3 regions of the Streptomyces caeni genome follow, and region 1 is predicted to be linked to each of the others. Evidence: riboswitches for the same ligand, from Rfam matches in the RefSeq annotation. Region 1 holds a riboswitch; each other region holds the start of a gene.
What was found. A riboswitch is a leader RNA that binds a small molecule or an ion and turns the genes downstream of it on or off. The one in region 1 is predicted to bind cyclic di-AMP.
Positions count from the first base shown of each region.

Region 2: it holds a riboswitch for cyclic di-AMP, as region 1 does, so the genes downstream of both, ACFSL4_RS08630 (M23 family metallopeptidase) here and ACFSL4_RS10615 (M23 family metallopeptidase) in region 1, are expected to answer to the same signal.
Region 3: it holds a riboswitch for cyclic di-AMP, as region 1 does, so the genes downstream of both, ACFSL4_RS32050 (M23 family metallopeptidase) here and ACFSL4_RS10615 (M23 family metallopeptidase) in region 1, are expected to answer to the same signal.

Region 1 covers NZ_JBHUDX010000026.1:69,830-73,095, reverse strand. Annotated here, with positions in the region: gene ACFSL4_RS10620 (GntR family transcriptional regulator) at 28-723, opposite strand; gene ACFSL4_RS10615 (M23 family metallopeptidase) at 921-1,673, opposite strand; cyclic di-AMP (ydaO/yuaA leader) riboswitch at 1,686-1,832, opposite strand; gene ACFSL4_RS10610 (M16 family metallopeptidase) at 2,079-3,266, opposite strand, start outside.
Region 2 covers NZ_JBHUDX010000021.1:51,484-54,749, forward strand. Annotated here, with positions in the region: gene ACFSL4_RS08625 (alpha-galactosidase) at 1-1,579, shown strand, start outside; cyclic di-AMP (ydaO/yuaA leader) riboswitch at 1,883-2,039, shown strand; gene ACFSL4_RS08630 (M23 family metallopeptidase) at 2,044-2,907, shown strand; gene ACFSL4_RS08635 (SGNH/GDSL hydrolase family protein) at 3,169-3,266, shown strand, end outside.
Region 3 covers NZ_JBHUDX010000100.1:15,918-19,183, forward strand. Annotated here, with positions in the region: gene ACFSL4_RS32045 (PrsW family intramembrane metalloprotease) at 1-102, shown strand, start outside; gene ACFSL4_RS32050 (M23 family metallopeptidase) at 292-1,326, opposite strand; cyclic di-AMP (ydaO/yuaA leader) riboswitch at 1,337-1,493, opposite strand; tRNA gene ACFSL4_RS32055 (tRNA-Met) at 1,991-2,064, opposite strand; gene ACFSL4_RS32060 (dihydrofolate reductase family protein) at 2,237-3,266, opposite strand, start outside.

The DNA.
Region 1 (3,266 bases):
TCACTCTCTTTGTATACGGCGCCCGTGTTAATTCCGCAGTCCTGAGATGTTTACGGCTTGTTGCGAAGTCCTCACACGGTCCGTCCGGTCTCCCGTGCCCGGGAAGCGGAGGCGGTGCGCGGCGGTCGCACGCTCGGTGTGCAGCGCCGTGAGGGCCCGCGCCCGCTCGCCGTCCCCACGCGCGACGGCGTCGACGATGCCGCCGTGTTCCGCCCAGGACTCCACGGGGCTGGCCGGCGCCTCCACCGTGTACATCCAGGCGATCTTGTGCCGCAGTTGGGCGAGCGTCGACGTCAGCGCCGGGCTCCCGCATGCCTGTGCGAGCGTCTCGTGGAACCAGCCGCCCAGTGAGCGCAGATCGTCGCTGCTGCCCTTCCTGGCCCGCTCCTGCCCCAGCCTGACCAGCCCCCGCAGCACCTTCAGATGGGCCTCGGTGCGCCGCTGGGCGGCCCGCGCGGCCCCGAGCGGCTCCAGCAGCATCCGCATCTCCAGGAGGTCGGCGGCCTCCCGCTCGGTGGGTTCCGCCACGCACGCGCCGGCGTGCCTGCGGGTGACGACGAAGCCCTCGGCCTCCAGCGTGCGCAGGGCCTCGCGCACGGGGACGCGCGAGACACCGTAGCGACGTGCGAGGAGTTCCTCGGTGAGCCGGCTGCCCCGCTCGTAGACACCCGCGACGATGTCATCACGGATCGCCGTGCATACCGAGTGCGCCGGAATACGCATGTCCGACCTCCGCCTTAATCCCCGTGAAACGTCGCCGATTGACGCGTGTTCAACCGACTCTATTGCAGTCGGCCGGAATTTCCGACGGCGGGCCGGAATCCATGTATATTTTTTGGACAGCCGCTCTTGGAAACGACGATGACCCCGGCTCGCCGGCCGGGGCCATCGGGCACCCGCACCCCTTCCGGGGCGCGCGGTCAGACGTTCACACCGTGCGCCCGGAGGTAGGCGACGGGGTTGATGTCCGAGCCGTACTCCGGGCTCGTACGGGCCTCGAAGTGCAGATGCGGCCCGGTCACGTTGCCGGTGGCCCCGGAGAGGGCTATCTGCCGGCCGGGGGTGACCCGCTGGCCCACAGAGACACCGATGGACGACAGATGGCCGTACTGCGTGTAGGTGCCGTCGTTCATCCTGATGACGATCTGGTTGCCGTACGCGCCGGCCCAGCCCGCCTCGACGACGGTACCGGCGCCGACCGCGTGCACGGGCGTACCCGTGGCGGCGTGGAAGTCGATGCCGGTGTGGGTGCCGGAGGACCACAGGGAGCCGCCGGTGCGGTAACCGGTGGAGACGTACGAGCCGTAGACCGGCGCCACGTACGCGGTCAGGCGCCTGCGCTCGGCCTCACGGGCGGCGCGCTCCTTGGCCGCGCGCTCCTTCGCGGCCTTCTCCGCGGCCCTCCTGCGCGCGGCCTCCTCGGCCTTCTTGTGCTCGGCGGCCTGCTTCTGGGCGGCGGCCTGGGCGTCGATCTTCTCGGCGACCGAGTGGCCGAGCATGACGGCCTGCATCAGTCCGGTCTGCTCGACGGGGTTGCCGGCCGCGAGCGCGGGGGCGGACAGGGTGCCGATGACACCGGTGGTGGTGAGCGCCGCGACGCCCATGGCGTTCGTGGTCGTGCGCTTCACGCGGCTCGGACGGCGGTGCTTCCCGGTGGCGCAGGTGAACGCCATGAAGTGACTGGTCCTTTCCTTCCCTCTCGCCTACCGGGTTAGCTGACGGGTTCGGAGCAGGAAGGTCTCCTACGGGCAGGACCCGATTCACCCCAGGGACTGCGGTGGGTCCCCGGCTCCCCTGGCTCGCGCCGTGCGGGGACTCGGCGATGACTGTCCGGTGCCGCGGACGCGGCCTACTGCCTGACGGACAGCCGGGCAGACGCTAAGCGGGCCCCGATTCCCGCGACAAACCGAGCAGGGGATTTGTAGCGCATCCCACAGGGCAGAAGGGCAGCCTCCATGGCAATGCGGACAAATCTCCGACGGCAGGGCCCCGGTGACTGTGTGGTCACCGGGGCCCCTCGGACACCGCTGCCGTGCGCGCGTGTCCCCTCATGGCTGCACGCGCGCGTGCCCGCCGTTCTACTCGGCCGCTACGACGCTCACTTCACCGATGCCGAGCGCCCTGACCGGCTCCGCGATCTTCGCGGCGTCGCCCACCAGGACGGTCACCAGACGGTCCACCGGGAAGGCGCTCACGACCGCGGCCGTGGCCTCCACCGTGCCCGTGGCGGCGAGCGCCTGATACAGCGCCGCCTGGTAGCCGTCCGGAAGGTGCTGCTCGACCTGGTCGGCGAGCGTGCTCGCGACGGCCGCCGCGGTCTCGAACTTGAGCGGCGCCACCCCCACCAGGTTCTGCACGGCGACATCGCGTTCGGCGTCCGTCAGCCCCTCGGCGGCGAGGGTGCGCAGCACCTTCCACAGGTCGTCGAGCGCCGGGCCGGTGTTGGGCGTGTCGACGGAGCCGCTGATGGCCAGCATCGCGGCACCGGTGCCGTCCGGCGCGGAGCGCAGCACCTGGCCGAACGCCCGCACACCGTAGGTGTAGCCCTTCTCCTCGCGCAGGACGCGGTCCAGGCGGGAGGTGAGGGTGCCGCCGAGGCAGTACGTGCCGAGCACCTGCGCGGGCCACACGCGATCGTGGCGGTCGGCACCGACGCGGCCGATGAGCAGTTGCGTCTGGACGGCGCCGGGGCGATCCACGATGATCACCCGGCCGGTGTCGTCGGCGGTCACCGGCGGCACCGGGCGCGGTTTGGCGGGCTCCCCCGTCCAGGCGCCGAGCGTCTCGCCGAGCAGCGCGTCCAGGTCGACCCCGGTGAGGTCGCCGACCACGACGGCGGTGGCCGTCGCGGGCCGTACGTGCCGCTCGTAGAAGGCGCGGACGGCCGCGGAGTCGATGCGCTCGACCGTCTCCTCGGTGCCCTGGCGCGGGCGCGACATGCGCGAGGCCGCGGGGAACAGCTGCCTGGACAGTTCCTTGGCGGCGCGACGGGCCGGGTTGGCGGTCTCGTGCGGGATCTCGTCGAGGCGGTTGCGCACCAGGCGCTCGACCTCGCTGTCCGCGAACGCCGGCGACCTCAGGGCGTCGGCGAGCAGCCCGAGCGCCTTCGGGAGGCGGGAGACGGGCACTTCGAGGGAGAGGCGGACGCCGGGGTGGTCGGCGTGCGCGTCGAGGGTGGCGCCGCAGCGCTCCAGCTCGGCCGCGAACTCCTCGGCGGAGTGCTTGTCTGTGCCCTCGGAGAAGGCGCGCGCCATGATCGTGGCGAC
Region 2 (3,266 bases), on a different contig from region 1:
CGGACGCTGGGCGGCCGAGTCCCGGCTCGTACGCTCCCCCCTCACCTACGGTGAGAAGGTCATCGGCAGCCGGCGCGGCCACACCGGGCACCAGCACCTGCCCTGGGTCGCGCTCGACGTCGACGCGACCGAGGAGCACGGCGAGGTCTACGGCTGTGCGCTCGCCTGGTCCGGTACCTGGCGGATCGCGGTGGCCCAACTCCCCGACGCGCGCGTGCAGATCACCGGTGGTGTCGGGTACGACGACTCCGGACTGCTGCGGCTGGCCGCGGGGGAGGCGTTCGTCGCTCCGGTCTTCGCGGGACTGTGGAGCGACGGCGGTCACGGCGGCGCGAGCCGCGCCTGGCACGCCTACCAGCGGGCGTACGTCATCCCGGACGCGGACCGTGACCGGCCGGTGCTCTACAACTCCTGGGAGGCCACCGGGTTCGACGTCTCCGAGGAGCAGCAGGCGGCGCTCGCACGACGGGCGGCGGCGATCGGTGTCGAGTTGTTCGTGGTCGACGACGGCTGGTTCGGCGCCCGCACCAGCGACCGTGCGGGACTCGGCGACTGGAGCCCCAACCCCGACCGCTTTCCGTCGGGCCTCAAGCCCCTCGCCGACCATGTGCACGCCCTCGGGATGCAGTTCGGCATCTGGGTGGAGCCCGAGATGGTCAACCCGGACAGCGACCTCTACCGCGCGCACCCCGACTGGGTGCAGCATCAAAAGGGGCGAAAGCGGACTGAATTTCGCAATCAGCTCGTGCTGGACCTCGCCCGCGACGACGTCCGGGAGTATCTGTGGCAGCAACTCGACGGGCTGCTCTCCAGCGCCCCGATCGATTATGTGAAGTGGGACTTCAACCGCTGCTTCACCGATGCCGGCCGGCCCGGCGAATCCTATCCGCAGCGCCTGTGGGTCGATCATGTGCGCGCCCTGTACGCGCTGGTGGACCGCTTGCGTGCGGCGCACCCCACGGTCGCCTTCGAGTCCTGCTCGGGCGGCGGCGGACGCGTGGACCTCGGGGTCATGAGCCGTACGGACCAGGTGTGGACCTCCGACAACACCGACCCGCTCGACCGGCTCGCCATCCAGCACGGCTTCAGCCAGATCCATCCGGCCCGGGTCATGGCCGCCTGGGTCACCGACAGCCCGAACACGCAGCTCAACGGGCGCGTCAGCGCGCCGCGCTTCCGGTTCGTGAGTGCCATGGCCGGGGTGCTCGGCGTCGGCGGCGACCTCATGGAGTGGAGTGAGGAGGAGCTGGCCGAGGCTCGGGACTGGGTCGGTCTCTACAAGGAGATCCGCCCCGTCGTCCAGCGCGGCGAGCTGTATCGGCTGCGCCCCCCGGCGGGCGGGCTGAGTGCGGTCCAGTACGTGCTCGATGAGCAGGCGGTCGTTCTCGCCTGGCTCCAGGCGCAGCACTACGGTGAGCCGGTCGCTCCGCTGCGGTTGCGCGGACTCGACCCGGAAGCCAGGTATGAATGCCGCGAAACGGGCGAAGTGCATCGAGGTGCGGTGCTGCTGCATCACGGACTGCGGGCCGCTCTGCAGGGCGACTTCGATGCGACGGTTATCCGGCTGCGTCGCATCTGAGAGTGTTGTCCGAATTGATGCCTTCCTTCCAACTCTGCCTGGAATAGGGCCAGTAAAATCGCGGTACGTGAGCAGCGTCATATTTGTGACGGTCCGTTGTCGCCATGTTCACGTAATTGTGGCTTCTTTCCGGGGTGATTGAGGATTCCTCCGCATCTCGTGTCGACACAGGGTCACCGGTAATTTCCGCAAGGATCAAGAGAAATGGGCGCATGGGGGAAACCGAATGTTGTCCCCATGCGTCCGGGTCGCTTACGTTCCCCTCGATCCGGGTGGAACGCCGAATCCTGCCGCCGCCCGGTGCCCGCACTCTCACCCTTGCCCGGCAGGAGCGGGGGACCCACAGGCAAGACGCCTGTTCCGGTCTCCGGAACGGCTAGGGGTAAAGCCGCGCACCGCCGCGGCCGGACATCTCCAGTCCGCACCCGACAGCTCACCTCGCAGGCGCCGGAGAGGAATTCGACATGCCTGCAAAAGGTAAGCACCGCCGTCTCAAGCCCCGTCGCCTCCTGCGCTCCATGGCCGTCGTAGGAACCGGCGGCGCCGCGCTCGCACTGCCGTTGCTGGGCGCGACCGACGCGCATGCCGCCGCCCCCGCGGCATCCGTCTCCGGGAAGGCCGTCTCCGCGGCTCCGGTCGCCGCCAAGAAGGCCGCCGTCAAGGTCGCCGTCGTCAGCACCTACACGGTGAAGCCCGGCGACTGCCTGTCGCGGATCGCCGCGGACCAGCACGTCGCCGGTGGCTGGAAGAAGCTCTACCAGGACAACCGCGCGGTCATCGGCTCCGACCCGTCGCTGATCCGTCCCGGCCAGAAGCTGACGCTCGGCGGCACCGCCGTCGCGGCCGCTTCCTCCGCCGCGACGTCCCAGACCTCCGCGACCACGAAGACGACGGCACCCAAGACCGCGACCGCCGCCACCGGCTACACCCTGCCGGTCCAGGGCGTCGCCATCGGCACCAGGTACCGCGTCGCGGGCAGCATGTGGTCCAGCGGCTACCACACCGGCATCGACTTCGCCGTCCCGACCGGCACCAGCCTCAAGGCCGTGGGCGCCGGCACCGTCGCCTCCGCGGGCTGGGGCGGCGCGTACGGCAACCAGGTCGTCGTCAGGCTCGCCGACGGCTACTACGCGCAGTACGCCCACCTGTCGAAGCTGTCCGTCTCCGCCGGCCAGACCGTGACCGCCGGTCAGCAGGTGGGCCTCTCCGGCGCCACCGGCAACGTCACCGGACCGCACCTGCACTTCGAGATCCGTACGACCCCGAACTACGGCTCGGACGTGGACCCGGTCGCCTACCTGCGCTCGCACGGCGTGTCCATCGGCTGACCCGCACGGCCCGCCGGACACCGAAGGCCGGACCCCTCGTTCCCGGGGTCCGGCCTTCAGCCGTGCACTCGGTGCGCAGGACGGCCCTTTGCCCGGCGTCCCGCCCAACAGCCCCGCCCGGAGACGTGTTCCCGACGCGGCCGCCCACGCCCCGTGGCCCTTCTCACCGCCCGTCAACCCTTTCCTACGGTCGCGTAGCTCACATGGGAAGGTGAATCATGGGCCGACGTGGCAGACGATTCGAAGAATGACAACAGATCAGTGATCGGGTCGTACGTGGCGGTGGGGGACAGCTTCACCGAGGGCGTCGGCGACCCCGGCCCCGACGGGCAGTTCGTCGGCTGGGCCGACCGGTTCGC
Region 3 (3,266 bases), on a different contig from region 1:
CACGGCCACGGGTATGCGCCGCCGCACGGAGTGCCGCTGTACGGGGTGCCACAGCACGGGCCGGCCGCGCCGTATCCCGGGTACAACCCGTATCGCCGGTAGGGGCCGGGCCCACTCGGCCGCGCCCCGCACGGTCACGCGGACGCCGCCGTCGGCTTCGCCGCCTCCTCGTCCGTCGGCGTCGGTACGACCGGCAGCCCTGCCGTCGGGGGGGTGTCGCCAGGGCTGCCGGGGTCAGGGGAGCGGCGCCTCGGGCCCGGGAACGGCCCGGACCCGGTGCCTCAGGGGACGTCAGGGGTTGAGGCCCTTGCTGCGCAGCCACGCCAGCGGGTCGATGGCGTCGCCGCCGCCGGGGTGCACCTCCAGGTGCAGGTGCGGCCCGGTCACGTTGCCGGTCGCGCCCACGCGGCCGATGACGTCACCGGTGGCCACCTTCTGCCCCACGCTGACGCTGATCGAGGACTGGTGGCAGAACCACAGCTCGGTGCCGTCGTCGAGGGTGAGGATGGTGCGGTACCCGTAGGAACCGGCCCAGCCCGCCTCGGTGATGGTGCCGCTGTGGACCGCCTTGATGAGCGTGCCCGTCGGCGCGGCGAAGTCGAGTCCGGTGTGGTAGCCGGAGGACCACATGGAACCGGCGTCGCCGAAGCGGGAGGTCAGGGTGTACGAGGAGGTCGGCAGCGCGTACTGCTTGGCGAGCTCGGCCAGGCGCGCGGCCTCGGCCTTCTTCTTGGCCTCCTCGATCGCCTGCTGCTTCTCGGCCGCGGCCTTGGCCTCCGCGGCGTCCTGCGCCTTGGCGGCGGCCTCGGCGGCCTTCTTCGCGGCGGCGTCCTCCGCGGCCTGTGCGGCCGCGCTGTCGACCCGGTCCTGCTGGGACTCGGCCTGCTGCAGGATCCGGGCGCGCAGCGCCTCGCCCGCGTCCGCCTTGCCCGCGGCGGCGTCGGCGGTGGTCAGGCCGACGGAGCTGAGGGCGGTGGCGGAGCCCTTGGGGGCGTCGGAGTCCTCGCCGAGGAGCGCCTTGGCCGAGTCCGCGACCGAGGACAGGTCCGGCATGGATATCGACACCGGGGGCTTGCCGGTCTGCGCGGTGGCCATGCCGCCCGCGCCGACGGCGGCCATCACACCGACGCCGAGAACGGTGGAGCTGCGCGCGAGCCCGCCCCCGCGCTGCTTGGTGACGCGATGCCGGCCGCGTACGGGACGGAGGGCCTCCTCGGTGGGGTTCCACTCCTCCCACGGGCCCTCGTCGGTACGGGGTGCGAAGCCGAACGTCTGAGTGCCGTTCGGAGCGAACGAGGTGCTCTGGGCAGGCCCGTTGGACGCCACGTGGGCGCACTCCTTCCTTCCTACTGGCCTACCGGGTTAGCTGACGGGTTCGGAGCAGGAAGGTCTCCTACGGGCGTCACCGGCCGTGCTGCCACGGCGGCTTCCGCCCGATTCACCCCAAGGTGGTGGTTCCCCGGCTCCCTTGCGGGATTCGGCACACGCGCACGGAGCCGCCTCTTGTGACGGCTGGGACGACCGCGCTGCGTTATCGAACGTTAATAGACGCGGGGCCCGGATTCCAAGCCGTTCCACCAGATCACTGATGCTTTTGACCTGGACTTTCACGCCAGGAACGGGCCAAATAGGGCGACTTGACCACGCCTCGGCCGCCTCACGGTTATTGATGGTGTGTCAGTTGTTATGCGCAGGGGCGTCATTCGTTCACATGGCGTGACGACGCCGAGGGCCGGTCGGGCCGGCGCACGGCCAGCAGGGCAGCAGGGCAGCAGGGCCATGTCGTCCGTGGCACGGCCGCCGGCACGGCGGGCGACGTCCTCGGTGACGGCGGCCAGCAGGGCGCCCGGGCCGGTGCGGACGCGGCCGGCGGGACGACCTCTGTGGGCCGGCCGGCGTATGACCGGGGCGGCGGCGGGGAGGGGCCGCGGCGGGCCACGGCACACGCCGAGGGCCGGAGCCCTTTCGGACTCCGGCCCTCGGCCATCAGTAGCGGGGACAGGATTTGAACCTGCGACCTCTGGGTTATGAGCCCAGCGAGCTACCGAGCTGCTCCACCCCGCGTCGGTGAGATCAGTGTACGCCATGCGCGCCGCAGGAGGCACACGGGTTTTCCGCGCAGGGCCCTTCACCAGCGTTTTCCGGCCGCCCACGGCCCCGGCGCGGCCCCGGCGCGGCGCCGCGTCGGCCATGGCGGCCGTGGCGGAGGTGGGGGTGGGGATGTGGTCCCCGGGCGTCACGTGCGGGTGGCCGGGGGCAGCAGATGGGCGTTGGGGGCCTTCGCCAGGTCCTCGTACTCCGGCAGCACCACCACGTCCACCCCCTGTGCAGCCAGCAGCGCGTTCCCGTCCGCGGACGCCACGAAGGTGTCCGGTTCACGCCAGGCGGTGACCACCCGTCGCACCCCGGCGTCGATGATCAGCCGGGCGCACGGCGCGGGCCGGGAGGCGCGGCGGGCGCACGGCTCCAGGCTGCTGTAGACCGTGGCGGCGGCCAGCCGGGGGTCCGCCGGGTCGAGCTTGGCCAGCGCCGCCTCCTCCGCGTGGACCACGGCGTCGCCGCCCTCCCGGGAGTGCGCCCGTGCCAGTTCCGTGCCGTCGGCCGCGACGATCACCGCGCCCACACTGAAGGCCGTCCGGGACGGCGGGCACTGCGCCGCCAGCTCACAGGCGGCCTCCAGCCACCGCCGGTCCGCGGCAAAGGCCAGCCGCCCGGTCCCGGGTGCCGTGGGCACGTAGCGCATCAGGACCACGTCACCGACCACCCGTGCCTCGACCAGCCGCATCCGCCCCGGGGGATAGGCTCCCGGCCCGAACATCCGCGGCGCGCCGGCCTCCCCCACGAACAGCGGCGCGACCGCGAGCTGCAGTTCGTCCGCGAGCCCCTGCCGCAGCAGCTGAGTGTGCACCTGCCCGCCGCCCTCGACCATCAGCCGCCGCACGCCCTTGACGTCCCCGAGGTGGCCGAGCACATCCCGCCACTGCATGTCCGGCCCGAGCGCCACCACTTCCACGCCGGCCGGCAGCCGCCCGCGCAGCCGCTCGGCGCCCTTGTCGGTCGAGTAGACGGTCTTCGCCCCGCCGGTGTGCCAGAAGAGGGCCTCCGGGTCGAGGTCCCCGGACACGCTGACGGTGACCTTCAGCGGGTACTCCGGCAGCCCCGCGGCGACCCGGGCCGCGCGCCGCCGCGCGGAGTTGACCAGCAGCCGCGGGTTGTCGGTGCGCACGGTGCCCGCGCCGACGAGGATGGCGTCGCTGCCCGCCCGG